One region of the Thioalkalivibrio sp. ALE10 genome, then DNA from elsewhere that is predicted to be linked to it. Evidence: predicted binding sites of a transcription regulator. Region 1 holds the regulator's gene; each other region holds the start of a gene.

Region 1 (7,240 bases):
CCCGCTCGCCGCCCGGCTGCTGGCCGCCGGATGCCTGCTCGCCGGGCCGGCAGCGGCCGAGCCGCCCGCCGAACCCGCGGCCGACGCGGAACCCACGCTGCAGATCGAGGGGTTTACCGCGCATGTCACCGGCGAGGACGGGCGGCCCACCCACCGCCTGCAGGGGTCGCGGCTGCGCGAATACGACCGGGATGCGGTCCAGTTCATCGATGACCCGGAGCTGGATCTGCTGGACCAACGGGGCCTGAACTGGACCTGGCGCGCCCCGCGCGCGGCACATCAGCCCGATCGCGAACTCCTGCATACCTTCGGCCACACCCGCGGCGTGCGCCCCGAACGCGACGCGCGCGTACGCACGGTGATCGAGTCGCGCGACGTGCGCGTGGCGCTGGACACCCGGCTGACAACCTCGTCGGCCCCGAGCACCCTGGAACAGCCGGGACTGTTCCAGCGGGGCACCGGCCTGCGCGCCGACCCGCAAGCGGATACCATTGAGCTGCTCGCCGAGGTCTACACGCTGTACAGCGACCTGCCGCAGGAGGACCGCCCGGAATGAACCCGGCCACAACCGAACATCGCCGCGCGGGCATCCGTCGACCGGCCCTGCTGCTTGCCGTGACGGGGGTACTCGCACTGTTCCTGGCGGCCCCGCCGGCGACCGGCCGCGAGGATGCCCTGCCGGTGGAGATCACCGCGGACCACGCCGAGATGGACGAGCGCGCGGGCACCGGAACCTACACGGGCGACGTGATCGTGGTGCGCGGCGATGCCACCCTGGAAGCGGACCGCGTCATCGTGCACATGCGCGAGCGCCGTCCCTACGAGATCGAGGCCCACGGCGAGCCCGCACGCCTGGAGTCGCCCGATCCCGAGACCGGCGAGACGCGCATCGCCGAGGGGCTGCGCATCGACTATTTCCTCGACGAGGAACGCGTGATCCTGACCGAACGGGCGCGCGTCATCACCGCCGCCGAGGATGCCCGCGGGCAGCGCATCACCTACGATCTCGAACGCGACGTGATCCGCGCCGAACGCGGCGACACCGACGACGAGCGCGTGCACATCCGCCTGCAGCCACGCGAGGACGATCCATGAGCCCCGGGGCCGACGGCCATCTCGTCGCCCGCGAGCTGAGCAAGCGCTATGGCCAGCGTACCGTGCTGGACGCGATGGATGTCGACCTGGTGCCCGGCGAAGTGGTCGGCCTGCTGGGACCCAACGGAGCCGGCAAGACCACCTGCTTCTACAGCCTGGTCGGACTGATCCGGCCCAATACCGGGCGCATCACCCTGGGCGGGCGCGACATCACCCGGGCGCCCATCCACGAACGCGCCCGCGCCGGGCTGGGCTATCTGCCCCAGGAGGCCTCGATCTTTCGCCGCCTGTCGGTCGAGGACAACCTGCAGGCAGTGCTGGAACTGCGCCCGGAACTCGACCGCCACGAGCGCCGCCGCATCGGCGACGCCCTGATCGAGGAATTCCAGCTGGAGACCGTGCGCCACAGCCCCGGGATCGCGCTGTCCGGAGGCGAGCGGCGGCGCGCCGAGATCGCCCGCGCGCTGGCCGGCGATCCGCAGTTCATCTGTCTGGACGAACCGTTTGCCGGGGTCGATCCGATCTCGGTCGGCGAGATCCAGGCAGTCATCCGCCACCTGGCCGAACGCGGCATCGGCGTACTAATCTCGGATCACAACGTACGCGAGACCCTGGGTATCTGCCATCGCGCGTACATCCTCAGCGAGGGGCGCCTGCTGAGCGCGGGCACGCCGGACGAACTGCTGGCCGACGCCCGCGTGCGCGAGGTCTACCTCGGCGAAAACTTCCGCCTGTGACACCGACCGCCGCACCCGGACGGTGCACAAGCCCGCAGCAAGGGATTACTATTCACTTATGGTGACCAACGCCTTTCCCAACTCATGCTGAAGCCCGGGCTGAATCTGCAGCTCGGTCAGACGCTGACCATGACGCCGCAGCTGCAGCAGGCCATCCGGCTGCTGCAGCTGTCGACGCTGGAGCTCCAGGCCGAGATCCAGCAGGCGCTGGAAAGCAATCCCATGCTGGAACAGGCCGAGGATGACGAACTCGGTGCCGACGCGGGGGACACCGCGGACACTGCCAGCGACGCGAACACCGACGACGGCGAGAGCGGCAGCGACGCCGCCGGCACCGGCGAAACGGTGGATGCCGGCGGCTCGGAGGACGTCATCCCCGACGAGCTGGTGACCGACAGCCGCTGGGAAGACATCTACGACGCCAGCGCCAGCCCGCGCGGTCCGGACGACCGCGACCCGCTGGAGAACACCTCGGACGACGACGGCGGCGGGCTGCAGGATCACCTGCTGTGGCAGCTGCATCTGTCGCACCTGACCCCGCGCGACCAGCGCATCGGCGCCGCCCTGATCGACACCATCAACGGCGACGGCTACCTCGAGGGCGACGTCGAGACCCTGGCCGAGACCATCAGCCGGAGTGAAGAACCCCCCGTCGACACCGACGAGGTCGAGGCCGTACGCCACTGGTTGCAGCACTGCGACCCGCTGGGGGTCGGTTCGCTGGATCTGCGCGAGTGCCTGGAGGTCCAGCTGGGTGAGCTGGCGCCGGACGCGCCCTCGCGCGAGGCGGCGCGCGCGGTCCTGGAACACGGCATGGACGCCCTTGCCCGGCGTGACTACAAGGCCCTGCAGCGCCAGAGCGGCGTACGCGATGGCGACGAACTGGCCGCGGCGCTGGACCTGATCCGCACGCTGAACCCGCGCCCCGGCGCCCAGATCAGCGAGACACCGCCGGAATACGTGGTCCCGGATGTCTACGTGCGTCATACCGACCGGGGCTGGCAGGTCGACCTGAATCCCGAGATCGCCCCGCGCATTCGCATCAACGACCTCTACGCCGGCATGGTCCGCCAGGTCTCCGATGCCCGCGACAGCGCCTTCATGCGCGATCAGCTGCAGGAGGCGCGATGGTTCATCAAGAGCCTGCACAGCCGCAACGACACCCTGCTGCGCGTGGCGCGCGCGATCGTCGAACGCCAGCAGGGGTTCCTGGAACACGGCGAGGTGGCGATGCAGCCGCTGATCCTGCGCGACATCGCCGAAGCCCTGGAGATGCACGAGTCCACGATCTCGCGGGTGACCACGCAGAAATACATGCACACCCCCCGCGGGGTGTTCGAATTCAAGTATTTCTTCTCCAGTCACGTGGGCACCAGCGACGGCGGGGAATGCTCCGCGACCGCGATTCGTGCCATGATCCGCGAACTCATCGAAGAGGAAACGCCGGGCAAACCGCTCAGCGATTCCCGCCTCGCCCAGATCCTCGCGGATCGGGGCATCAACGTGGCCCGGCGTACCGTGGCCAAATACCGGGAGGGCATGAACCTGCCATCCTCCAGCGAACGCCGCCAGATGGCCGCCATGCCGACCGGAAGCAAACCGAAAGGAGCCTGACCCATGCAGATCAATCTCACCGGACACCACGTCGACATCACCGACGCCCTGCGCGACTACGTCAACGAGAAATTCCAGAAGCTGGAACGCCACTTCGACAAGGTGATCGACGTGCACGTGGTGCTGAACCACGAGAAGACGCAGAAGCTGCACAACAAGGCGGAAGCGAATCTGCAGGTCAGCGGCAACCACATCCACGCCGAGGCCAGCCACGATGACATGTACGCCGCCATCGACGGCCTGATCGACAAGGTCGACCGCCAGCTGATCAAGCACAAGGAGAAGGTCAAGGATCATCATCGCGCCGAGGGCGCCCAGCGCAACCGCGAACAGCCCCAGTAAGCCGATGAATCCGGCCGAGCTCATCACCCCGGAGCGCATCGGACTGGAAACCGACTGCTCCAGCAAGAAACGAGCGCTGGAAACCCTCGCCGATCTGCTGGTGGACGGGGCCGCGGACGGACTGGCGGCCAGTGCCGCGTTCGAAGCCATGTCGGCCCGCGAAAAACTGGGCTCCACCGGGCTCGGCCATGGCGTGGCGATCCCGCACGGCCGTCTCGCCGAGCTGGATACGCCCCGCATCGCGGTCCTGCGTCTGGATCAGGGCGTGGATTTCGAAGCCATGGACCACGAACCGGTGGACATCCTGATCGCCCTGCTGGTGCCGGAAGAGGCCACCAGCGAACACCTGGACCTGCTGGCCCAGCTCGCGCGCGGGCTGTCGCAGCCGGACACCCTCGCCGGCATCCGGCGCGCCGCGGACAGCGCGGGGGTCCAGCAGGCCCTCAGCCGGGCGCTGGGAGACACCTGACCATGGCCGACCGGGCGGAAGCGGCAGCCGACGGCACCGCGAGCAACATCACCATCGCCGCGCTCACGCGGGCGATGGGGAGCCGTCTGGATCTGCGCTACGTCCACGGAGAGGAAGCCGCGGGCGACCGCGAACTCCTGGGATTCGGCGATGGCGACCTGCCGCTGGCCGGCCACCTGAACCTGATCCGCCCCAACCGCATCCAGGTCATCGGCGACTACGAGGCCCGCTACATCGCCGGCCTGTCCGACGAGCAGCGTGACCACCTGGTGCTGGAAATGGCCCGCACGGGCACCACCATGGTGATCTTCGCCGAGGACACCTGCCCGTTCCCGCGCATGCCGCACACAGGTGACGACCCGCTGCCGGTGATCCTGTGCACGCGCACCTCATCGCACGAAGTCATCGCGCTGCTGCGCTATTTCCTGCAGCAGCGCCTCGCCCATTTCGAGGTGCGCCACGGGGTGTTCATGGAGATCCTCGGGATCGGCGTGCTGATCTCGGGGGCTTCCAGCGTCGGCAAGAGCGAGGTCGCACTCGAGCTGATCTCGCGTGGCCACCGGCTGATCGCCGATGATGCCCCCGAGTTCGCGCGCATTGCCCCGGATATCGTGCGCGGACACTGCCCCGCCCTGCTCCAGGACCTGCTCGAGGTGCGCGGCCTGGGCGTGCTCAACATCCGCGCGATGTACGGCGACTCGGCGATCAAGGGCGGCAAGTATCTGCGCCTGATCATCGATCTGCGCGATCACAACGAGCCCTCGCCGGTGCCGGACGACCGCCTGAACGGGCGCCGCGGCGAGAGCGAGATCCTCGGCCTGCGCATCCCGCTGATCAGCCTGCCGGTGGCGCCGGGGCGCAACATCGCGGTCATGATCGAGGCCGCGGTCCGCAATCACCTGCTGCACATGCAGGGCTACATCGCCGGGGACGATCTGCGCGCCCGCCAGCGGCGCCAGATGGGCGAGGATCAGCAGGAGGAATCCATCTTCCACATCGGCGGGCCCAGCACCACGGTTCCCAACCCCGATCCCGAGGGCTGACCCACATGCGTCTGCTGCTGGTCAGTGGTCTGTCGGGTTCCGGCAAGACCGTCGCCCTGCATACCCTGGAGGACGCCGGCTACTTCTGTGTCGACAACCTGCCGCTGCCGATGCTGCCGGAACTGGTGGAGAAGGTCCGCAGCGGTCATTACGACACCGGCGGTGACCGCCATCTGGCCGTGGGCGTGGACGTCCGTTCGGGCCTCGACGCCCTCAGCGGATTCGGCCAGCTGCTGGGCGAGCTGCGTGGATCGGGCCTGGAGGTCGAGGTGCTGTTCCTCAATGCCTCCGACGAGGTCCTGCTGCGTCGCTACCACCTGACCCGCAGACGCCATCCGCTGGCACGCGACGGCATCCCGCTGGTGGAAGCGATCGGCATGGAACGGACCTGGCTGGGGCACGTGGCGGTGGAGGCCGACCTGACCGTGGACACCAGCCGGCTGTCGATGCACGACCTCGCGCGCACGCTCCGGGCCCGGGTCGGCAGCCGCGAGACCGCCGGCCTGTCGCTGCTGTTCCAGTCCTTCGGCTTCAAGCACGGCTCGCCGCTGGATTCCGATTTCGTGTTCGACGTGCGCTGTCTGCCCAACCCCTACTACGAGCGCGAACTGGCGCCACTGACCGGGCTGGATCCGGCGGTAGCGCATTTCCTCGACAGCCATGGCGAGGTCGGGGCGATGTTCGACTCCATCCACGGCTTCCTCGACACCTGGATCCCGCGGCTGGTGGCGGACCATCGCAGCTATGCCACGGTCTCCATCGGCTGTACCGGCGGGCGCCACCGCTCGGTCTACCTTGTGGAACGGCTGGCAGCTGCGTGGCGCGAACGGGAACATGTTACTGTTAGCACCCGTCATCGCGAGCTCGATTCTCTCTCCCCTGAAACGGAGTAGTTCCATGGGCGTCGGTCTGATCCTGATCACGCATCAAAACCTGGGCGATACACTCCTGCAGACCGCGCAGAGCATGCTGGGAGACCTGCCCGAGGACTGCGAGTCCATGGCGATGTCGCAAAGCGACGATCCGGACGATATCCAGGCGCAGGCCCGCGCCCGCATGGAGACCCTCGACAGCGGTGCCGGTGTGCTGGTCCTGACCGACATGTTCGGCTCCACGCCGGCCAACGTGGCCAGCCGCGTGGCGCGCGGACACAACGCGCGCGTGATCGCGGGCGTCAACCTGCCGATGCTCGTCCGCGTACTCAACTACCGCCATCTGCCCCTGAGCGAACTGGTCAACAAGGCGCTGTCCGGGGGCCATGACGGAATCCTTCTCTGCGACCAGGAATCCAGCGATGCCGCAGCGCGCAGTTCCCATCGTTAACCGGCTGGGCATGCATGCCCGGGCCGCCGCGAAGTTCGTCAGCCTCGCCAGTCAATACACCGCCGATGTCACCGTCGCCCGCAACGATCAGGAAGTGAACGGCAAGAGCATCATGGGGGTGATGATGCTGGCCGCCGCCCAGGGCTCGGAGATCACCATCCGGACCGACGGCGCGGAGGATGCCGAGGCGGCGCTGGATGCCCTGACCGAACTGGTCGCCGACCGCTTCGGCGAGGAATCCTGAGGCTCATACCCCCAGAAGACCGCCGGCCAGGGCGAACCACAGCGGCAGGGTAACCAGCGAAAGGGCCGTGGTCAGGGTCACCGCGGCCGCGTACAGCCCCGTATCCAGCCCGAAGCGGTCACAGAACACCAGTCCCAGCACCATCGCCGGCATGGCCGCCTCCAGCACCGTTCCGGTCGCGGGGATCCCCTCCATCCCCAGCAGCCACACCAGTCCCAGCGCCACCGCCGGCGCCAGCAGCAGCTGGATCCCCACGACGACCGCCAGCGGTCGCGCGTCGTGTCCGTGAAAGCGGTGGAACACCAGTGCCAGGCCCAGCGCGAACAGCATCAGCGGCGACACCGAATCCGCCAGCAGTCCCAGCCACTCCTCC
Region 2 (7,240 bases), on a different contig from region 1:
TGGACGGAGATGCGCAATGAGCCAGACCATTCCCCGCCGCGCCTATGCCGAGATGTTCGGCCCCACCACCGGCGATCGCCTGCGCCTCGGCGACACCGCGCTGCTGATCCAGGTGGAGCGCGACTGGACCGTCTACGGCGACGAGGTCAAGTTCGGCGGCGGCAAGGTGATCCGCGACGGCATGGGCCAGAGCCAGCGGCACGACGAAGCCGTGGTGGACACCGTGATCACCAACGCGGTCATCCTCGACTACTGGGGCGTGGTCAAGGCCGATGTCGGCCTGAAGCAGGGCCGGATCCACGCGGTGGGCAAGGCCGGCAACCCGGATACCCAGCCGGGTGTCGACATCGTGATCGGCCCGGGAACCGAGGTCATCGCCGGCGAGGGGCGAATCCTGACCGCCGGCGGCATCGATGCCCATATCCACTTCATCTGTCCGCAGCAGATCGAGGAGGCCCTGACCTCCGGCATCACGACCATGGTGGGTGGCGGGACCGGACCCGCCACCGGCACCAACGCCACCACCTGCACCCCCGGACCCTGGCACATCCAGCAGATGCTGAAGGCCGCCGAGGCCTTCCCGATGAACCTGGGCTTTCTGGGCAAGGGGAACGCCAGCGAACCCGGCGCCCTGCACGCGCAGGTCGAGGCGGGGGCACTGGGCCTGAAGCTGCACGAGGACTGGGGCACCACCCCGGCCACCATCGACTGCGCGCTGTCGGTCGCCGATGCCCATGATGTCCAGGTCTGCATCCACACCGACACCCTGAACGAATCCGGCTTTGTCGAGGACACCCTGGCGGCGTTCAAGGGGCGCACCATTCACACCTATCACACCGAGGGCGCCGGCGGCGGCCATGCCCCGGACATCATCAGGGCCTGCGGCGAGGCCCACGTCCTGCCGTCCAGCACCAATCCCACGCGGCCGTTCACGGTGAACACCATCGACGAACACCTGGACATGCTGATGGTCTGCCACCATCTGGACCCGCAGATCGCGGAGGACGTCGCGTTCGCCGAGAGCCGGATCCGGCGCGAGACCATCGCCGCGGAGGACATCCTGCACGACCTCGGTGCGTTCTCCGTGATCGCCTCGGACTCGCAGGCGATGGGACGCGTGGGTGAGGTGATCCTGCGGACCTGGCAGACCGCCCACAAGATGAAGACCCAGCGCGGCTCCCTGACTCGCGATCCGTCCGAGCACGACAATTTCCGCGCACAGCGCTATGTCGCCAAATACACCATCAATCCCGCGCTGGCGCATGGCATGGCCCACGAAGTGGGCTCCGTCGAACCCGGCAAGCTGGCCGACCTGGTCCTGTGGGATCCGGCCTTTTTCGGCGTCAAGCCGGCGCTCATCATCAAGGGCGGGATGATCGCCTCGGCCCCGATGGGCGACCCCAACGCCTCCATCCCCACGCCACAGCCGGTGCATTACCGGCCGATGTTCGGCAGCTACGGCCCGGCCATGACCGGCACGTCCGTCAGCTTCGTCTCGCAGGCGGCCCTGGCGGCCGGGATCGGCGAACAGCTGGGCCTGCAGCGAAAACTGGTCGCGGTCAGCGGCTGCCGCGAGATCGGCAAGCAGGACATGCGGCTGAACGACTGGCTGCCGAAGATGGAAGTGGACCCGGAGACCTACGAGGTGCGTGCCGACGGCGAGCTTCTGACCTGCGAACCCGCCACCGAGCTGCCGCTGAGCCAGCGTTACTTCCTGTTCTGAGGTCCCCATGATTCGCCTGATCGAACGCGCCGAGAGCGCCCCGACCACCGTGACCGGAACCCTGCATCTGCCGGTCGAGACACGGATGAAGAGCCGCTTCCGGGCCACCCTCGACACCGGCGACGAGGTCGGCGTATTCCTCGAGCGGGGCGGCATGCTGCGCGACGGGTCCGCCCTGCGCGCGGACAGCGGCGAGTGGGTCACGGTGCGTGCCGCGCCGGAACCCGTCAGCACCGTGTACTGCGAGGACCCGCTGCTGCTAGCACGCGCGACCTACCACCTCGGCAACCGCCACATTGCCCTGCAGATCGACCCGGGCCGGCTGCGTTACCTGCACGACCACGTGCTGGACGACATGCTGCGCGGCATCGGACTCGATCCAATCTTCGAGCACGCCCCGTTCGAGCCGGAGGCCGGCGCCTACGGGCACGGACACGCCCACGGCGGTCACGGCCATGGCCATTCGCACTGATCCGGGGCTGACTGACCCGGAACTGACTGACCCGGGCCTGGCACGGCGACGTCTCTGGCAACTGGTGAGCCCCACGCTGCCGGTCGGGACCTACAGCTATTCCGGCGGCATGGAATGGGCCATCGAAGCGGGCTGGCTCGCGGACGAGGCCGCGGTGGCCGACTGGATGCAGGGCCAGATCCGCCACAGCCTGAGCCGGATCGACATCCCCCTGCTCGCACGCCTGCACCGGGCCTGGCTGGAGGACGACGACGAGGCCGTCGAACGGTTCAGTGCGTGGCTGGGCGCCAGTCGCGAGACCCGCGAACTGCGCGCCGAAGACCGTCACCTCGGGCAGGCGCTGGCGCGTCTGCTGTCCGAGCTCGATCTGAACGAGGCCGACCGGTGGCAGGGTCATCCCGACGCCACCTGGGCCACGCTGTTCGCGCTGGCGCTGGCGCGCTGGTCCATCCCGGTCGAGGAAGGAGCCGAGGCGATTCTCTGGTCCTGGTGCGAGAACCAGGTCGCGGCCGCGATCAAGCTGGTCCCGCTGGGGCAGACCGCCGGTCAGCGCCTGCTCCACCGCCTGGCCTCGACCATCGGCGGGGCTGCACGGGAGGGGCTTGCGCGGGACGACGCGGCGATTGGCGGCACGGCCCCCGGTGTCGCCATCGCCAGCGCCCTGCACGAAACCCAGTATTCACGCCTGTTCCGCAGTTAGCGAAATTCCCGGGAGGCACCCATGTCACTGAATCCCCGAGTCCTGCGCGTCGGCATCGGCGGGCCGGTCGGCTCCGGCAAGACCGCCCTGCTCCAGGCCCTGTGTCAGCGCATGCGCGAGATGTACAGCATCGCCGTGGTCACCAACGACATCTACACCCGCGAGGATGCCGAGTTCCTGACCCGCCACGATGCGCTGGAGGCCGAACGCATCGTCGGGGTGGAGACCGGCGGGTGCCCGCACACGGCGATCCGCGAGGATGCCTCGATGAACCTGTCGGCCCTGGCCGACCTCGGCATCCGTTTTCCCGGCCTCGAGGTCGTATTCGTCGAGAGCGGCGGCGACAACCTGTCCGCGACGTTCAGCCCGGAGCTGTCCGATCTGACGATCTACGTGATCGACGTCTGCGCGGGCGACAAGATCCCGCGCAAAGGGGGGCCCGGCGTGACCCGTTCCGACCTGCTGGTGATCAACAAGATCGATCTCGCCGAGGGGGTCGGTGCCTCGCTGGAGGTCATGGACCGCGACAGTCGGCGCATGCGCGGCGAGCGCCCGTTTGTCTTCACGAACATGCGCACGGGCGAGGGCCTGGATGAAGTCGTCCGGTTCATCATCGAGCATGGAATGCTCCCCGCCAGGGAATCGGCCTGAGCAGCGACCGCCCGGCGGACGATGCACACCCGTGCGGCAACCTCCGCCCCATCACGAGACAGATGCACCATGTGCATGCAGTCCGCCCTCCCCTCCCGACCGGAGATGACTGCGGACACCGGGCGCAAGACCCCGTTTTCCGTTCATGGCACACAGCTTGCTGCCCCGGGAATGTCCGGCGCCGGTATTACGGAGTGCCGGGTTGTTCCCTGGAAACGATCCCTAGCGGAGAACGGAGACAGTCGATGCATCCAAACACGAGCCACCCCCCGCAAATTTCGCTCGCGCGCCGGGCCACCCGCACCGCCACCGGTGTCGCACTGGCCCTGGGCCTGGCAACCGGCGGAGGCATAACCGCACAGGCCGACGAAGATCCGATCAAGGTGGGCATCCTCCACTCGCTGTCGGGCACGATGGCCATCAGCGAGACGTCCCTCCGGGACGTGGCCCTGATGACCATCGAGGACATTAACGAAAACGGCGGCCTGCTGGGCCGCGAACTCGAACCGGTGGTGATGGACCCCGGCTCCGACTGGCCCACCTACGCCGAACACGCCCGTGAGATGATCGAGCGCGAGAACGTGGACGTCATCTTCGGCTCGTGGACATCAGTGTCCCGTGAAGCGGTCCTGCCGGTCCTCGAGGAACTCAACGGGCTGATGTTCTATCCGGTCCAGTACGAGGGCGAGGAGTCCTCGCGCAACATCTTTTACACCGGCGCCGCGCCGAACCAGCAGACCCTGCCCGGCGTGGAATATCTGATGAGCGACGAGGGCGGCGGCGCCGAGCGCTTCTTCCTGGTCGGCACTGACTACGTCTTCCCGCGGACCACCAACCGCATCGTGCGTGCCTATCTGAATGCCCACGGGATTTCGGACGACGCCATCGAGGAGGTCTACTTCCCGTTCGAACATGCCGATTTCCAGACGCTGGTCAGCGACATCGACAGCTTCTCCCAGGATGGCCCCACCGCGGTGATCAACACCATCAACGGCGATTCCAACGTGGCGTTCTACCAGGAGCTGGCCAACCAGGGCATTGATCCCATCGACGTTCCGGTACTGGCGACCTCGGTGGGCGAGGAAGAACTCCGCGGCATGGACACCGACCCCCTCGCGGGCCACCTCGCCGCCTGGAACTACTTCATGTCCATCGAGACCCCGGAGAACGAACGCTTCACCGAGCGGTGGATGGAATACGTGGAACAGGAAGGCCTGTCCGGCGGTTCCGACCGGGTGACCAATGATCCGATGGAAGCCACGCACATCGGCATGCGCATGTGGGCCCAGGCGGTCCTGCAGGCAGGCACGACGGACGTCGACGCCGTTCGCCAGGCGGTGTACGGGCAGTGCGTCGACGCGCCGTCCGGGTTCGAGGTGTGCATGGACGACGAGAACCACCATCTGCACAAGCCCGTGATCATTGGCGAGATCCAGCCGGATGGTCAGTTCTTCCCGGTCTGGGAAACCGATGACGTGGTCCGCGCCGAGCCGTGGAGCGATTACGTCGAAGGTAACGAAGACCGTGTAGCGAACTGGCGCTACCCCTGGGTCTGCGGCGACTGCGAAGAACCCACCTACGACCTGCGCTTCTGAGTCCGGGTACGTCCGGCCGGCACCACACCGGTGCCGGCCTTCCCGATTGCCCCCCGCGCATCCGTGGCGGGGCACCCTGAGGAGAGAGAATCATGCGACTCACCGCACGTGTCGCCATCGGCCTGCTGTGCGCAATGCTCCTGACGCCCCTGCTGTCACCGGGCGCATCGGCGGCCATGGGAGAGGCCCGGGAACAGGCCGAACAGCTCGAAGAAGAGCAGGAAGAACAACTGGAAGCCGAGCTGGCCGAAGTCACCGACGAAGAACTGGCCGAAGATACCGCAGAACTCCTGAGGGCCATGGCCACTCAGGACATCCGGGCGCTGCAGGCCGCCATCGAGGACATCGCGGCCAGTCAGGACGCGGACACGCTGCCCGCCCTGCTGGCGCTGCGCGACCGTCGGCTGTTTTTCACCGATGACGAGACCCTGATCATCGAGGATGCCCGCGACGGGACATTCCGGGAGGCCATTACCGGTGAACCCCGGGAGGATCTGGACACAGGCGATCTGAACGAACCACGTGCGACCAACCCCATCCGCCGGATCCTGCGCCCGACCATCGGCGCATTGCAGATCTTCGCGGACGACCCGGCCGCCCGCCTCGCCGCGGCCGAAGAACTGGCGGAACGCCCCCGTCCGGAGATGCGCGATGCCATCGTCGCCGCCCTCGACGAGGAAACGGCCGCGGAAACGGAACGCCTTCTGAACATTGCCCTGGCCCAGCTGGACCTCGACAGCGAGGACGATGCCCGTCGGCTGGAAGCCGTCGAGATCGTGGCCGAGGTGCGGGCCAGCCGCCTGCGCAGCGATCTGCAGGCCCTGCTGGAACGCGACGACGAGGGCCAGCCCGTCGAGACGAACCCGGAGATCCGCGAAGCCGCCGCGGCCGGGGTTCGTGCAATCGAGCAGCGTGAACGCACGGCCCGCTTCGTGTCCGACCTCGTCTATGGACTTTCGATGGGCAGCGTGCTTCTGCTGGCCGCCATGGGTCTGGCGATCATCTTCGGGCTGATGGGCGTGATCAACATGGCCCACGGCGAACTGCTGATGGTCGGGGCCTACACGACCTTCATGACCCAGGCACTGTTCGCCCTTCTCATCCCGCAGTACTTCCATTACTACCTGATCGCGGCCGTCCCACTGGCCTTTCTGACGGCCGGTGCCGTGGGCATTGCCATGGAACGCGGCGTGATCCGTTTTCTTTACACCCGTCCGCTGGAGACGCTGCTGGCCACCTGGGGCATCAGCCTGGTCCTGATTCAGTCCGTCCGCATGATCTTCGGTGCACAGAACGTCAGCGTCGCCAGCCCGCCGTGGTTCTCCGGCAGCGTGCAGATCATGCAGGGGGTCAGTCTGTCGACCTCGCGCGTCGGGGTCATCGTGTTCGCGATCTTCGTCGTCGGGCTGGTCTGGGTGCTGATGAACCGGACGCGTCTGGGCCTCGAGGTCCGCGCGGTCATGCAGAACCGGGACATGGCCGCCTGTCTGGGCGTCCCGGCGCGCCGGGTCGACATGTGGACCTTCGGCATGGGCGCCGGCGTGGCCGGACTGGGCGGGGTCGCGCTGTCCCAGATCGTGAACGTGGGCCCCGAGATGGGCCAGAACTACATCGTGGAGTCGTTCATGGTCGTCGTGCTGGGCGGCGTGGGCAGTCTGTTCGGCCCCGTGCTGAGCGCCCTCGGCATCGGCGTGACCACGAAATTCCTGGAACCGGCGGTCGGCGCCGTGCTCGGCACCATCATCGTCTTCGCCGCCATCATCCTGTTCATTCAGTGGCGTCCTCAGGGGATCTTCGCCCTGAAGGGCCGCTCGGCCGACGATTAGGAGACCGTCTTCATGCATTCGTCCAGCGCAATCTCCCGTCTCGGCCGGCTGCACAGCGGAACCGCCTGGGCCATCCTCGCGATCCTCGCGTTCCTGGCGCTGGTGGTGGTGCCGGTGCTGTACTGGTTCGTGCCACCGGATTCGCCGTTCCACATGCCGGGCTGGATGGTCACCCTCGCGGGGCGTTTCCTCGCCCTGGCCATGGTCGCCCTGGCCCTGGATCTGATCTGGGGCTACACCGGGATCCTGTCCCTGGGCCACGGGGTCTTCTTC
Region 3 (7,240 bases), on a different contig from region 1:
TCCGCGGTGGCCGAGCAGACACCCGAGCGTCGGGAAATCGTCATCGCCGACGACTCGGTGGTGGCTCGCCGCCAGATCGAAAGCGCCATCCAGGGGCTCGAGTGGCCCTACGTGCTGTGCAAGGACGGGCGTGAAGCCCTGGATTACCTGGAGGCGAAAGCCGCCGAGGGTCCGATCCACGACACGGTCGAGCTGGTGATCTCGGATATCGAAATGCCGCGCATGGATGGTTACACCCTGACGGCAAAGATCCGCGAGAACGACCGGCTGCGGCCGCTGCGGGTGCTGCTGCATTCCTCGCTCAGCGGCGAATTCAATACCGACATGGTGCGTCGGGCCGGTGCGGATGCGTTCCTCTCCAAGTTCAACCCGGACGAACTGGCCAGTGCGGTCCTGGAACAGATCAACAAGACCGCCTGAGATGTCGGTGGTTGCCGGGGGCGAACGAGTGCCGGCCCGGCCGGGGCGGGTGGCCGGCGCTTGCCGCCCCTTTGCAGGCTGCGGACTCCCGCAAGGCCGCCTCGAAGCCCTATACTGTGGCGGCATGGAATCATCGAACCGAACAACCAGCGGACGGCGGACGGGCCCGGCACGCGTCAAGGCGGAGATGTGTGCGTGATCGATTCCCGTGACTACGAAGAATTCGCGCGCTTTCTCTCCGAGTGCTGTGGCCTGGTGCTGGGGGACAGCCGCCAGTACCTGGTGTCCAGCCGGCTGTCCCGCCTGCTGGATGAATTTGGCTACAAGGACGTGCCGGAACTGCTGCACGCGCTGCGCAAGGCGCCCAGCCCGAAGCTGCGCACGCGCGTCATCGATGCGATGACCACCAACGAAACCTCCTGGTTTCGCGACGGTTTTCCGTTCGAGATCCTGCGCCACGTGATCCTCCCGGAGCTGGCGTCCACTCGGTCGTCGATCAAGGTCTGGTCGGCCGGGTGTTCCAGTGGACAGGAGCCCTACAGTATCTCGATGGTGGTCTCGGAATGGGAGGCCTCGCGCCCGCGCCGGGTGGTGCCCGTCAGCATTCTCGGCACGGACCTGTCCGAGGGCGTGCTGGAAGACGCCCGCAAGGGAGTCTATGACGGTCTGAGCATCGTGCGCGGGCTGAGCGAGTCGCGGCGGTCCCGGTTCTTCCAGACCGTGCCCGAGGGGCACAAGATCATCCCCGAGGTGCAGCGCCGCTGCCGGTTCCAGAAACTCAATCTGGTCGACAGCTACGCGGCGCTGGGCAAGTTCGACATCGTGTTCTGCCGTAACGTCCTGATCTATTTCTCCGCCGAGACCAAGCGTCAGGTCCTTGACGGTATTGCGAAGCAGCTCAACCCCGGTGGCTATCTGTTTCTTGGCGCTTCCGAGACGGTCGGGCCCTACAGCAAGGCGTACGAAACCGTGCGCACCGAGTACGGCTCGGTCCTGCGGCTGAAGGGCTGAACCCCTCCACGCCGGGCCTGCAACGGGCCCGGCGCTCGTTCCCTGCGCGGTGATTCGCCGCGTGGCCGGCCGCGTGCCGGTGTCCCTCCCTATCCTTTTTCCCCTTTTGCCGGCAGCCAATGGCACGGCGATTGCATCGTCGTGGTCAGGCAACGGATGCCCGCCATGCGCGGGCCGGACGGAACGGGATGAGCATATCGCTGGACAAGGCGCTCGGGATTCTGCCGGAGTCGGTGAACCTGCGTTCGCAGCGCATGGAGGTTCTGAGCTCGAACATCGCCAATGCCGACACCCCCGGCTACAAGGCGCGCGACCTGGATTTTCGCAGCCAGCTGGAGGCGGCTTCGGGTGGTGGTGGCCAGCTTCAGCTCAGCCAGACCCGCGCGGGTCATCAGGATCCGGGGACGGCTGCCGCGGGCACCGGGGCCGAGCTCAAGTACCGCATCCCTTCGCAGCCGTCTCTGGACGGCAATACCGTGGATCCGCAGATGGAGCGGGCGGCGTTCGCCGAGAACTCGGTCAAGTACCAGAGCAGCCTCGAATTTCTCAATCGCCGGGTTTCCGGCATTCGCGATGCCTTCCGGGGCAATCGCTGAACCTGACGGGAGGCCACTGCCGTGAGTGATCTGTTCAATCTGTTCAATACCTCGGCTTCGGCGCTGACGGCACAGTCGGCGCGGCTGAATACGGTGTCTTCGAACCTGGCGAACGCCAACACGGCGGCCGGCAGCGCCGAGGAGGCCTATCGCGGGAAACACGTGCTGTTCCAGGCAGCGATGGACCAGGCCAGCCGCGACGGTACCGCGACGCCGGTGCGGGTGGCCGGGATCGAGGAGTCGGATGCCGAGCCGCAGATGCATTACGAGCCCCATCACCCGAAGGCAAACGACGATGGCTACATCTTTCGCCCGGCGGTCAGCGTGGTCGAGGAGATGGCCAACATGATGTCGGCCTCGCGCAATTACGAAGCCAACGTTGAAGTCATGGACACCACCCGCCAGTTGATGATGCGCACGCTGCAGATGGGCGGACAAGGCTAGGAGACCGGAAATGAACGGACTGACACCCGACATGCTGGAAGGGGCGGGGATTCGCACTGACCGCCAGGCCCAGCGAGACCGTCAGGAGAAGGAAGGCGGGCCGGATCAGCTGGGACAGGAGGACTTCCTCAAGCTGATGACGACCCAGCTGCAGAACCAGGACCCGTTCGAGCCGATGGAAAACGGGGACTTCATCGCGCAGATGGCGCAGTTCTCCAGCGTCACCGGGATCCAGCAGCTGAACGAGTCGTTCGAGGGCTTCGCCCAGTCGATGGGTCAGAACCAGGCGGTGCAGGGCGCCAACCTGGTCGGCAAGGATGTGCTGGTGCCGGTGGAGTTCGGCCAGCTGGGCCCCGAGGGCGGCATGAGCGGAGCGTTCGAACTGGGGGCCTCGGCCGAGTCGGTGGAGGTCGAGATCATGAACGGGGCCGGCGAGCGCGTGCGGCGCATGAATCTCGGCGCGATGGGCGCCGGGCTGCAGGACTTCCAGTGGGATGGCCTGACCGACAACGGCCAGCGCGCGCCGGCCGGGGTCTACGAGGTCCGGGCGACCGCGCGCAGCGGGGAGCGCACCGAATCGCTGGAGACCTTTCTTAACCAGCGCGTGGACAGCGTCTCCATGGGCGGGGAGAAAAACGGCCTGGCACTGAATGTGCAAGGTGTGGGCGAGATCGATTTTTCGGACGTACGCCGGATTTCCGGCTGACGCCCGACACAAAAAACAACCGGAGGAACGGAACATGCCCTTCAACATCGGATTGAGCGGACTGAACTCGGCCCAGGCCGACCTGGACGTGACCGGCAACAACATCTCCAACTCGGGGACCACCGGGTTCAAGCAATCACGTGCCGAATTCGGGGATGTCTATGCGCAGTCCTTCGGCGGGACCGCGCAGACCGCCACCGGTGCCGGGTCGCGCCTGCTGGCGGTGACCCAGCAGTTCACCCAGGGGCAGACCGAGTTCACCGAGAACGGCCTGGATCTGGCGATCGACGGGGAGGGGTTCTTCCAGCTCAATGACGGCGGCAACACGCTCTACTCGCGCGCCGGCGAGTTTCAGGTGGATCGCGAGGGCTTCCTGGTGAACAGCCAGGGCCAGAACCTGCAGGGATACATCGCCGAAGACGGTGATACCGATCCCGCCGATCTGGGTGGAACCCCGGACAACCTGCGGCTGCAGACCGGCGAGGGTTCGCCACAGGTGACTTCCCGGATCGATGCCCGGCTGAACCTGCAGTCCGATGCGCCGGTAATCGACGATGGCTTCGATACCGATGACGGCGTGGCCGTCCCCGAAAGCTACAACTTTTCCACTTCGCTGACGGTGTACAACGGCCAAGGCGAGGCCCAGGACGCGGAGGTCTATTTCACCAAGACCGATGACAACGAGTGGGAGGTCAACGTCGCGGTCAACGGTGAAGTGGTCGAAGATGGGGATTTCCCCGCGCAGCTGCTTTTCGGTAGTAATGGTGAGCTGGTGGATGAAGATGGCGACCCTCCGGATGAGGAGGACGTAACCTTCTCTTTCTCTCCCGGCGGTAACTTCGAGGACGATGATGAGGTCTCTATCGTTTTCGATGGGACGACCCAGTACGGGTCCGACTTCGGTGTCAGCGATCTCAATCAGAACGGGTTTGCCCCGGGCACGCTGACCGACATCGATATCGACAACGAGGGCGTGGTGTTCGCCCGCTACAGCAACGGGCAGTCGGACGTGCTGGGCCAGGTGACGCTGGCCAACTTCGACAACCCGCAGGGCCTTGAGCAGCTGGGCAACAACAACTGGGCGGAGACCTTCGCCTCAGGCGGACCCACGGTGAACGCGCCGGGTGCGGGCGGTACCGGGCAGATCCAGGCCGGGGCCCTGGAGGCCTCCAACGTGGATATCGCTCAGGAGCTGGTGAACCTGATCACGGCCCAGCGCAACTTCCAGGCCAATTCCCAGACCATCTCCACGGCCGACACCGTGACCCAGACCATCATCAATATCCGCTAGGGCGGTAACCGGAGGATCCTGCGGGAGGCCGAACCATGGACCGTTTTCTCTACATCGCGATGTCGGGGGCCCGGGAGGTCGAGCACGCCCAGGCCGTCAACAATCACAACCTGGCGAACGCCAATACCGACGGCTTCCGGCAGGCACTTGCCACCGCGGACACCGTCCCGGTGCGCGGCCCGGTCTACGACACGCGCGATTACGTACAGGTGGGGAACGAGGCGGCCGACTTCTCTCACGGGACGCTGCGCAGTACGGGGCGTGATCTGGACGTGGCCATCCAGGGCGAGGGCTTCATCGCCGTGCAGGGGCCGGACGGGCAGGAAGGCTACACCCGCGCCGGCAACCTGCAGGTGGACGGCTTCGGTCTGCTGCGCACCGCGGACGGGATGCAGGTGATGGGTGACGGCGGGCCGATCGCGATTCCGCCGGCGGAGAAGGTGGAGATCGGCACCGACGGGACCATCAGCGTCCGGCCCCAGGGCGCCCCGGCGGATGCCCTCGCGGCGGTGGAGCGCATCCGTCTGGTCAATCCGGATGTCGAGGATCTCGAACGGGGCGAGGACGGACTGTTCCGCCTGCCGGACGGTGAAGAGGCCGCGGCAGACGCGGACGTGACGCTGGTATCCGGCACGCTCGAGAGCAGCAACGTGAACACCGTCGAGGCGCTGACGCGAATGATCGAGCTGTCGCGAACCTTCGAGACCCAGATCAAGATGATGGACACCGCCAACACGCTGGAACAGAGCAGCAACCGGCTGCTCGGCATGGGCTGACCGGGATGATCCCGACGCGGCCCCGACTGACAGGAGAAACGCCATGAACCAGGCACTGTGGATCGCCAAGACCGGACTCGACGCGCAGGACACGCGCATGTCGACCGTGGCCAACAACCTGGCCAACTCGAGCACCACCGGCTTCAAGAAGGACCGGGCGGTATTCGAGGACCTGATCTACCAGACCGTGCGCCAGCCGGGCGCTCAGGCCACCCAGGACCAGCAGCTGCCCTCGGGCCTGCAGATCGGCACCGGCGTGCGCACGGTCAGCACCGAGAAGATGTTCGAACAGGGCAACCTGCAGCAGACCGAGAACTCGCTGGATGTCGCCATCGAGGGGGACGGTTTCTTCCAGGTGCTGATGCCCAACGGCGACATCGGCTACACCCGCGATGGCAGCTTCCAGGTGAATTCCGACGGCCAGGTGGTGATGTCCAACGGCTATCCGCTGCAACCGGGCCTGTTTGTCCCGGATGATGCCGAGTCGATCGACATCGGCAAGGATGGCACCGTGACCGCGCGCATTACGGGGCAGGCCGAACCGGTGGACCTGGGGCAGATCCAGCTGGCGGACTTCGTGAACCCCGCCGGCCTGGAGGCGGTGGGCGAGAACATCTTCAAGGAGACCGCGGCCTCCGGGGTGGCGCAGCAGGCCAACCCCGGGCTCAACGGCGTGGGCACGGTGATCCAGGGCTCGCTGGAGACCTCCAACGTGAATATCGCCGAGGAGCTGGTGAACATGATCGAGACCCAGCGGGCCTACGAGGTCAACTCCAAGGCGATCTCCAGCGCCGACCAGTCGCTGCAGTTCATCAACCAGACCATCGGGTGATCGCATGAACCGCGCGACGCTTCCCCTCGCTGGCTGGCTGGCTCCGCTGGCCCTGGTCTTGCTCGGCGGCTGTGCCAGCATGCCGCACGACACCACCCCCGGCGATGCGCCCGAGTATCACGCCGTGCAGCCGCCGGAACCGGTCCCGCAGGCCCAGAATAACGGCAGCATCTATCAGGCTTCGCATTCGCACGGCCTGTTTACCGATCCCAAGGCTGCCCGGGTCGGCGACATCCTGACCGTGGTCCTGGCAGAGAGCACCGACGCGCAGAAATCGTCGTCCACCAGCACCAGCAAGGATTCGGACCTGGATCTGGGCAATCTCGAGGCCTTTGGCGGCGAGGCGACCCGCAGCGGGCGGCCGCTGTTCGGGGTGAGTAATAACAGCTCGCGCGGCTTCGACGGCGGCGGCGATTCGAGTCAGAGCAACCAGCTGGAGGGGGAGATCACGGTCACCGTGGCCGAGGTCCTGCCCAACGGCAACCTGGTGATTCAGGGCGAGAAATGGCTGGGCATCAACCAGGGCGAGGAATACGTGCGGCTGCGCGGGATCGTGCGGCCGCAGGACGTCAATGCCGACAACACGGTGCTGTCGGGACAGGTGGCCGACGCCCGCATTTCCTATGGCGGCAGCGGGTTCATTGCGGACAGCAACACCCCCGGGTGGATCACCCGTTTCTTCAACAGCCCGCTGTGGCCCTTTTAGGACGAGGTGGACATGAACGCACAAACGCGCAACGGGTTTCGTGAGGGGATCCGCGAACGGATGCGTCAGGTCGCGTGGCTGGCGGGCTCCGCCGGTCTTTTGGTGGCCCTCGGGCTGCAGGGTGCGGCCGCGCAGACCGCGATCCAGCAGCAGGCCATGGCACAGCAGCCGAACCACGGCGGTTCGGGCATCGTCGAGCGGGTGAAGGACCTGGCCAGTGTGTCGGGCGTGCGCCAGAACCAGCTGATTGGCTACGGCCTGGTGGTGGGGCTGGACGGCACCGGTGACCAGACGACCCAGACCCCGTTCACGGTGCAGAGCCTCAACAACATGCTGACCCAGCTCGGTCTGACCCCGGACGAGGGGGCCAACCCGCAGCTGCAGAATGCCGCGTCGGTGATGGTAACCGCGGACCTCCCGCCATTCGCCAAGCCGGGCCAGGAGATCGACGTAACGGT
Region 4 (7,240 bases), on a different contig from region 1:
CGAATGATGTTCGGCGACTGGATGCAGCCGCAGATGGTGGAGCCCGAGCGCGCCCTGCCCGGACGGGCCGAGGCCATGCCGGTGCCGGAACGCCATGCGGTGCTGGGGACCCCGCTGGCGCCGCCGTACCCCGATGGCATGGAAATCATCCACTTCGGCATGGGCTGCTTCTGGGGCGCCGAGCGACTGTTCTGGCAGCTCGACGGGGTGTATTCCACCAGCGTGGGTTACGGCGGCGGGTACACCCCCAATCCGACCTACCGCGAGGTCTGCAGCGGCCGGACCGGCCATGCCGAACTGGTGCGGGTGGTGTTCGATCCACGCGCGGTGTCGAAGGAGACCCTGTTCCGCACCTTCTGGGAGGGACATGACCCGACCCAGGGGATGCGTCAGGGCAATGATGTCGGGACCCAGTACCGCTCCGGGATCTACACCGTGGATCCGGTCCATTACGAGGCCGCGCTGGCCAGCCGCGAGCGCTTCAACGCCGCGCTGCAGGCAGCGGGACTGGGACCGGTCACCACCGAGATCCGCGAGCTGGAGGCGTACTACTTCGCCGAGGACTACCACCAGCAGTATCTGGCGAAGGTTCCGGACGGCTATTGCGGCCTGGGTGGCCTGCGCGTCGCCTATCCGTCCCCGGTCTGAGCGATCCGTTCGCGGGCCGCGGCCACCAGCGCGCGGAACAGGCGCTGGTGGCGGGCCTTCTGCGGCAGGTATTCGGGGTGCCACTGCACGCCGATGCAGAAATCACGGCCGCCGGCCTCGATGGCCTGGACCACGCGCGAGGGTTCGCGTCCGACAACCTTCAGGTCGTGGCCAAGGCGGTCGACGGCCTGATCGTGCAGGGCGTTCACGCGCAGCGGTGCATCGCCAAGGATGGCGGACAGCCGCGAGTGCGGATCCAGTCGTACCTGTTTGACCGGCAAGAGGCTGCGGGCGTTGGGGGTCTCCGCGTGGAACGCGGCCAGGTCGCGATGCAGACTGCCGCCGCGCACCACGTTGATCAGCTGCATCCCGCGGCAGATGCCGAGGATCGGCAGGTGCTCGTCCAGCGCGTGGTGAATCAGGGATTTCTCCAGCCGGTCGCGCTCCGGGTCCAGCGATGACCTCTTCGACTGGAACAGCCGGCGCAGCACCCACAGCGCGGGATAGAAGGCGTAGCCGATCAGGCGCTGCGACAGGCGTTGCTCCGCCCGGCGGATGGCAGTGGTGTCAGGGCCCCCTGGCAGGGTTTCGCCATAAAGCCCGGGGTCGACGTCGGCCCCGCCGCCGACGATCAGCGCGTCGATGCGGCGGTTGCGGCGGGGGTGCCCGGGGCGGATGCGCAGGGGACGGCCGCCGGCCCGCCACACCGCCAGGGCGGTGAACAGCCACGCGGGCGTGCCGCCACGGTCCGGGCCGGTGACGGCGATCACCGGACGCTGCGGGCGCTCAGAACCAGGCACGCAGTCGCTGCATCCATTCATCGGTCCAGCGGCCAACTGCCTGGCCCGGGCGCTCCAGATACTCCCGCGCGAGCCGTTCCAGACGTTCGGGATGAGCGGCCAGCTGTTCCACTTCCACCCAGCCGTTCAGCGGGTGCGCCAGGCTCCAGTCCGGGTCGTCGATGCGGCAGTCCGGCAACCGGTAATGCAGGGCGGGACGCGGCTTGATCAGTTCGTGTTCCACCGGCGCCGCCGCAACGCGTTCGGGGTCCAGCTCCGCCAGCACCGGGAGCAGGTCCAGCGGACGGTTGCGCGTGGGGTTGTGTGCCAGCCAGGTGTCGATCAGCGATGCGCGGTCCGGGGTGAAATCGGGATCGAGAATGTAGCGCACGAAGGCGCCCGGGAACGGCCGGATATAGGGCGACAGGCGGCGCGACAGGTCGATGGCCCCCGCCTGCGCGAGGATCTCGTACATGAGCACGAAGGCCCGCAGTACGGCCAGCAGCCATTCGGGCTCGCGGCTGTGGATCTCGATGTTCAGCTGCAGCCCGAACGCGTACAGCAGCGAGCGCTCGGTCCCCAGCGCGCCTTCCTGTTGCAGTGCGGCACGCACCCGGTCCAGTCGGGGCAGCTGCGCAGGTTCCAGGGGTGGCGCGACGATCTCGTGCGGGACCAGGCGCCCGGCGGCATCGGCCAGCCAGGCCTCCAGTGCTTCCTGGTCACGGTCTTCCAGGTCGACCCCCAGGCGGGCCAGGTGCTCGCGATAGCCGCGGTCCTTGAGTACGCGGGCATCCAGCTCCAGCTGGAAATCCCCCGCGTCGCTGTCGCGGACATGCAGCACGAAGGCATGCTCGGCCTCGATTTGCCCGCCGAATTCGTCGATGATGGCGCGGGCCATCGTCTCCAGCGAGACGCCCGCCATCTCGATTTCCACGCCGACCCGGCGCAGGGCCCCCTCGGGGGTCCGGGTCCACGGCAGTGGCTGAAACGAAGTGGTGGACATGCGGCGGCTCTCCTGGCGACGCTGTTCGGTCGGACTGTCCGGGCATGGTAGCGCGTTGCGCCACGATCGCACGCCCCGGTGTACGCGGGCGGGGGCAGGCAGTACGATAAGCCCCTTCGCAACCCTGTGTCCCCGGTGTCCCGCATGGACCGTATCTATCTGCGCGATCTCGAAATCCCCGCCGTGGTCGGCGTCTACGACTGGGAACAGCGCATGCAGCGCCCGCTGCGCTTCGACATCGAGCTGGCGGCGGACACTCGCGTGGCCGCCCACTCCGGTGAGATCGAAGACACGGTTGACTACGAGGCCGTGGCCAACGCGGTGCGGGCCATCGTGACCCGTGAACCCCACATCCTGCTCGAATCCCTCGCCGAGGAGATCGCCGAGACCCTGATGGCGCAGTTCGGTTCGCCGTGGCTGCGCATTACCCTGGGCAAACCGGGCGCGGTGGCCGGGGTGCGCGAGGTGGGCATCACCATCGAACGCGGCTCGCTCGCCACCGACTGAGACCGAGCAGGCCCCGACCGACCGCCAGGACGCTTCCGCGCTTCCTGCTCCTGTTTCCCGCACAGATTTCCCGCACTGCTCCTTCCCGCGCGGCGCCCTTTCCGGTGGCGTCCCCGGCTCGTATTGCCCTCTTTTGGTGCGTCTGCACTTTGTGATTGCACCCGTTCGTGGCAATCACCCGTGGTTTGCCCGCAACAGGGTTGCATAAAACCGGATTTTGCCCCGTTTCACGTTTCTGGCACGCCCCCTGCAAGGAACGGGTGTCGACAAGCAGCGACATCCAGAAAACACGCAGAGGGAGTCAATCAATGAAGAAATTCGCCTATTCCGCCGTCGCCACCGCGATCCTGGCCGTCGGGTCTACCGGGGGTGTCGTCTTTACTTCCAGCGCGGCCGCTGAATTCTCGGCCAACATTTCAATTGTTTCCGATTATGAACTGCGCGGTTTCTCCGAAACCGACGGGGGTGCCGCAATCCAGGGTGGTTTTGACTGGGAGCATGCCTCAGGCTTCTACATGGGCACTTGGGCATCTAATGTCGATTTCGGCAGTGCGTACGACGATGACGAACGTGTGACTGTAACGGACGACACCACTTACGAGCTGGATCTTTATCTTGGTTTTGCAGATTCATTTGATAACGGGTTCGGCTATGACGTGGGTTATGTCTACTACGCCTATCCGGATGCGTCTGTAACTACTGTTGACGAAGATGATGGGACGTCGTCCTCGTCTTCCGTCTCTTACGATTTCGGCGAACTGGTCGGGTCAGTCAGTTATGACATGGACATGATCGGCTTTTACGGCGGTGTTCAGTGGGTGGTGACCGACAGCGCGTCCGAGTCGCTTCTGGAAAGCGACGACGTCTATTTCTACGGCGGCCTGGATGTCCCGTTCGCCGAGGTCTACAGCGCCGGCTTCATGGTTGGTCGCCAGACCTTCGACGACAGCGATGCCGACGACTACACCCACTACTCCGCCAGTCTCGCCCGTGATGCCGGCGAATTCGGCGAATTCAGCCTGAACCTGGCCTACGCCGATGTCGATGACGAGGACATGCGCGCCTGGGTGGGCTGGTCGAAATCCTTCTGATCGTTGAACCGGAAGCAAAACATCGTTGCGGGTCGTTGCCCCCGGGCAGCGGCTCGCCGGAGAGGAGTCTGACATGAAGATGATTACTGCCGTGATCAAGCCGTTCAAGCTTGATGATGTGCGCGAGGCGATGTCCGAGATCGGTGTGCAGGGCATCACCATGACCGAAGTCAAGGGTTTCGGTCGTCAGCGTGGCCACACCGAACTGTACCGCGGTGCTGAATACGTCGTGGACTTTCTGCCCAAGGTCAAGCTGGAGGTTGCGGTGGATGACAGCCTGGTCGACCAGGTGATCGAAGCCGTTTCGAAGGCCGCGAGCACCGGCAAGATCGGGGACGGAAAGATCTTTGTCTCGCCGGTCGAGCAGGTCCTGCGAATCCGCACGGGTGAAACCGGAACCGAAGCGCTCTGAGCGCCCATCTCGGTCATTATTAGATGAGGTAATCCGAAAATGGATATCGAACAGCAAGTCGTCGAGGTGGCCTACGCCCTTGATACCTTTTACTTCCTGATGGCCGGCGCGCTGGTCATGTGGATGGCCGCGGGCTTTACCATGCTCGAGGCCGGCATGGTGCGGACCAAGAGCGTGGCCGAAATCCTCACCAAGAACATCTCCCTTTATTCCATCGCCTCGGTCATGTACATGCTGATCGGCTACAACATCATGTACAGCGACGGGCTCACCTCGTTGATCCCGGGCCTGGGCTTCTTTATCACCGGTGACAACGCCGTGTCTGAGGTGCTGGGCAGCGGTGGCGACATCTACTACTCCGACCGCGCGGACTTCTTCTTCCAGGTGGTGTTCGTGGCCACCGCGATGTCGATTGTTTCCGGGGCGGTTGCCGAACGCATGAAGCTGTGGGCCTTCCTCGCCTTCGCCGTGGTCCTCACCGGCGTGATCTACCCGATCCAGGGCTTCTGGAGCTGGGGGGGCGGCATGCTGGACCAGATCGGCTATCTCGACTACGCCGGTTCGGGCATCGTCCACTTCACCGGTGCCGTGGCCGCGCTGGCGGGCGTCCTGCTGCTGGGGGCGCGCAAGGGCAAGTACGGCAAGGACGGCCAGATCAACGCGATCCCGGGCTCCAGCATGCCGCTGGCGACGCTGGGCGTGCTGATCCTCTGGCTGGGCTGGTTCGGCTTCAACGGCGGTTCCGAGCTCAAGGTGTCCGACGTTGAATCCGCGAATGCCGTGGCGGCCGTGTTCACCAACACCAACCTGGCCGCGGCCGGGGGCGTGATTGCCGCGCTGATCACGACCCGTCTGATGTTCGGCAAGGCCGATCTGACCATGGCCCTGAACGGCGCGGTCGCCGGCCTGGTGTCCATCACCGCCGAACCGCTGATGCCCAGCCCGCTGCTGGCGACCTTCATCGGCGCCGTGGGTGGCGTGATCGTGGTGTTCTCCATCGTCGCCCTGGACAAGGTCAAGATCGATGACCCGGTGGGTGCGATCTCGGCCCACGGCACGGCCGGCATCTGGGGTGTCCTCGCGGTGCTGCTGTCCAACCCGGATGCGACCTTCGTGGCGCAGATCGCGGGTCTGGCGGCGATCTTCGTCTTCGTCTTCCTCGCCAGCCTGCTGGTGTGGTTCGTCCTCAAGATGGCCATGGGCATCCGCCTGGGTGAAGAGGAAGAAGAGATCGGTGCCGACGTGACCGAGTGCGGCCTCGAGGCCTACCCCGAGTTCACGAACAAGTAACGCGAAACCCATAGCCTGTACGCAGGCTGGACGGGGCCGGAAGGCCGGCCCCGCAACTTGTCTCCTCCGACGCCGACAGCACGGTCTCTCCCAGGACCCGGAAGTTGGCCTTCAGGGCGCCCTCGCGGCGCCCTCTTTTTTTGCGATGGCCCGTGCGGTTCCCGACGGTTACCATCATGCGCCCGTCCCCACGAGTAATGTCATGCAGCCCCTGCTGGAACTCCGTCAATTGCGAACCGACCGCCTCGGCCCCGTGGACCTGCGCGTGCAGCCCGGCGAGCTGGTGCAGATCACCGGCGCCTCCGGCGCGGGGAAGTCGCTGCTTCTGCGGGCGATTGCCGACCTGGATCCGAACACCGGCGAGGTGTGGCTGGACGGCGCGGCGCGTGACGCGCTGACGCCCCCGGAGTGGCGCCGGCAGGTGGCCTACGTCCCGGCGGAGACCGCCTGGTGGGGCGATCGCGTGGACGAGCATCTGCCCGCGGACTGGGCGCGTGATGACGCCGAGGCCTTTCTGGAGCATCTGGGGCTGGAACACGGCGCCCTGGACTGGGAGGTGGAGCGGTTGTCCAGTGGCGAGAAACAGCGTCTGGGGCTGCTGCGGGCCCTGCTGACCGGGCCGCGCGTACTGCTGCTGGACGAACCCACCGCCAACCTCGACCTGGAGAACACCCGCCGCTTCGAGCGGCTGGTGCGGGCCTGGATGGCCGAACGCGAAGCGGCGGCCCTGTGGGTCACCCATGACACGCAGCAGCGCGACCGTCTGGGTGGGCGCATCCTGAACCTGAGTGACGGCCGGCCGGAGGGCGCATCATGGACCTGATCCGGCTCAGCCCGTTCGACCTCGCGCTGGCGGCGGTACTGGTGGTGCTGCTCGCGGGCGTGACGATGTGGGCCCGCATGGGCGTGGGCCGCACCCTGCTGATCGCCGCCGTGCGCACCGTAATCCAGCTGTTGCTGGTGGGCCTGGTGCTGCAGACCCTGTTCGATCATGCCCACCTGGGCTGGGTCGCGCTGATGGCGGTGGTGATGCTGGCGGTGGCCGGCTACGAGGTGATGGCCCGCCAGCAGCGACGTTTTGCCGGGATCTGGGGCTACGGGATCGGCGCGGCCACCATGTTCGTGTCCTCGTTCGCGATTACGGTGCTGGCACTGACCACCATGGTCGGCCCCAGCCCGTGGTGGGAGCCGCAGTACGCGATCCCGCTGCTGGGGATGCTGCTGGGCAACACCATGACCGGCATCGCCCTGGGCCTGGACCGGCTCACGCAGAACGTCTGGCGCGAGCGGCGCACCATCGAGGGCCGGCTGGCGCTGGGGGCGTCGTGGAGCGAGGCCGTCACCACCATGCGCCGCGAGGCGGCGCGTTCCGGACTGATGCCCACCATCAACGCGATGGCCGCCGCGGGCATCGTCAGCCTGCCGGGCATGATGACCGGACAGATCCTCGCCGGCGCCCCGCCGGTGGAGGCGGTCAAGTACCAGATCCTGATCATGTTCCTGATCGCCG

What was found. The regulator sigma-54, encoded in region 1, starts transcription at its own class of promoters, with help from an activator protein. The targets are predictions, from matches to a motif close to TGGCANGNTNCNTGCTT.
Region 2: urtA (urea ABC transporter substrate-binding protein) is a predicted target of sigma-54. The motif match lies at 3,693-3,709, and genes of this name have one in related genera.
Region 3: flgB (flagellar basal body rod protein FlgB) is a predicted target of sigma-54. The motif match lies at 1,552-1,568, and genes of this name have one in related genera.
Region 4: F788_RS0109125 (TorF family putative porin) is a predicted target of sigma-54. The motif match lies at 3,174-3,190, and genes of this name have one in related genera.

The regions. Positions count from the first base shown of each region.
Region 1 covers NZ_KB906450.1:430,684-437,923, reverse strand. The annotation lists gene lptC (LPS export ABC transporter periplasmic protein LptC) at 1-556, shown strand, start outside; gene lptA (lipopolysaccharide transport periplasmic protein LptA) at 553-1,095, shown strand; gene lptB (LPS export ABC transporter ATP-binding protein) at 1,092-1,832, shown strand; gene F788_RS0102140 (RNA polymerase factor sigma-54) at 1,917-3,446, shown strand; gene hpf (ribosome hibernation-promoting factor, HPF/YfiA family) at 3,450-3,788, shown strand; gene F788_RS0102130 (PTS sugar transporter subunit IIA) at 3,793-4,257, shown strand; gene hprK (HPr(Ser) kinase/phosphatase) at 4,260-5,300, shown strand; gene rapZ (RNase adapter RapZ) at 5,306-6,193, shown strand; gene F788_RS0102115 (PTS sugar transporter subunit IIA) at 6,198-6,623, shown strand; gene F788_RS0102110 (HPr family phosphocarrier protein) at 6,595-6,867, shown strand; gene F788_RS0102105 (AEC family transporter) at 6,871-7,240, opposite strand, start outside.
Region 2 covers NZ_KB906453.1:221,317-228,556, reverse strand. The annotation lists gene F788_RS0109195 (urease subunit beta) at 1-20, shown strand, start outside; gene ureC (urease subunit alpha) at 17-1,723, shown strand; gene ureE (urease accessory protein UreE) at 1,731-2,195, shown strand; gene F788_RS0109180 (urease accessory protein UreF) at 2,179-2,895, shown strand; gene ureG (urease accessory protein UreG) at 2,917-3,546, shown strand; gene urtA (urea ABC transporter substrate-binding protein) at 3,792-5,141, shown strand; gene urtB (urea ABC transporter permease subunit UrtB) at 5,234-6,967, shown strand; gene urtC (urea ABC transporter permease subunit UrtC) at 6,980-7,240, shown strand, end outside.
Region 3 covers NZ_KB906458.1:12,344-19,583, forward strand. The annotation lists gene F788_RS0112225 (chemotaxis protein) at 1-420, shown strand, start outside; gene F788_RS0112230 (protein-glutamate O-methyltransferase CheR) at 616-1,431, shown strand; gene flgB (flagellar basal body rod protein FlgB) at 1,620-2,027, shown strand; gene flgC (flagellar basal body rod protein FlgC) at 2,049-2,471, shown strand; gene F788_RS0112245 (flagellar hook assembly protein FlgD) at 2,482-3,177, shown strand; gene flgE (flagellar hook protein FlgE) at 3,212-4,468, shown strand; gene flgF (flagellar basal-body rod protein FlgF) at 4,504-5,244, shown strand; gene flgG (flagellar basal-body rod protein FlgG) at 5,288-6,076, shown strand; gene flgH (flagellar basal body L-ring protein FlgH) at 6,081-6,782, shown strand; gene F788_RS0112270 (flagellar basal body P-ring protein FlgI) at 6,843-7,240, shown strand, end outside.
Region 4 covers NZ_KB906453.1:211,507-218,746, forward strand. The annotation lists gene F788_RS0109100 (PQQ-dependent sugar dehydrogenase) at 1-7, shown strand, start outside; gene msrA (peptide-methionine (S)-S-oxide reductase MsrA) at 7-648, shown strand; gene F788_RS0109110 (gamma-glutamyl-gamma-aminobutyrate hydrolase family protein) at 630-1,418, opposite strand; gene F788_RS0109115 (amidoligase family protein) at 1,435-2,430, opposite strand; gene folB (dihydroneopterin aldolase) at 2,575-2,937, shown strand; gene F788_RS0109125 (TorF family putative porin) at 3,246-4,028, shown strand; gene glnK (P-II family nitrogen regulator) at 4,102-4,440, shown strand; gene F788_RS0109135 (ammonium transporter) at 4,480-5,730, shown strand; gene F788_RS0109140 (ATP-binding cassette domain-containing protein) at 5,933-6,553, shown strand; gene fetB (iron export ABC transporter permease subunit FetB) at 6,544-7,240, shown strand, end outside.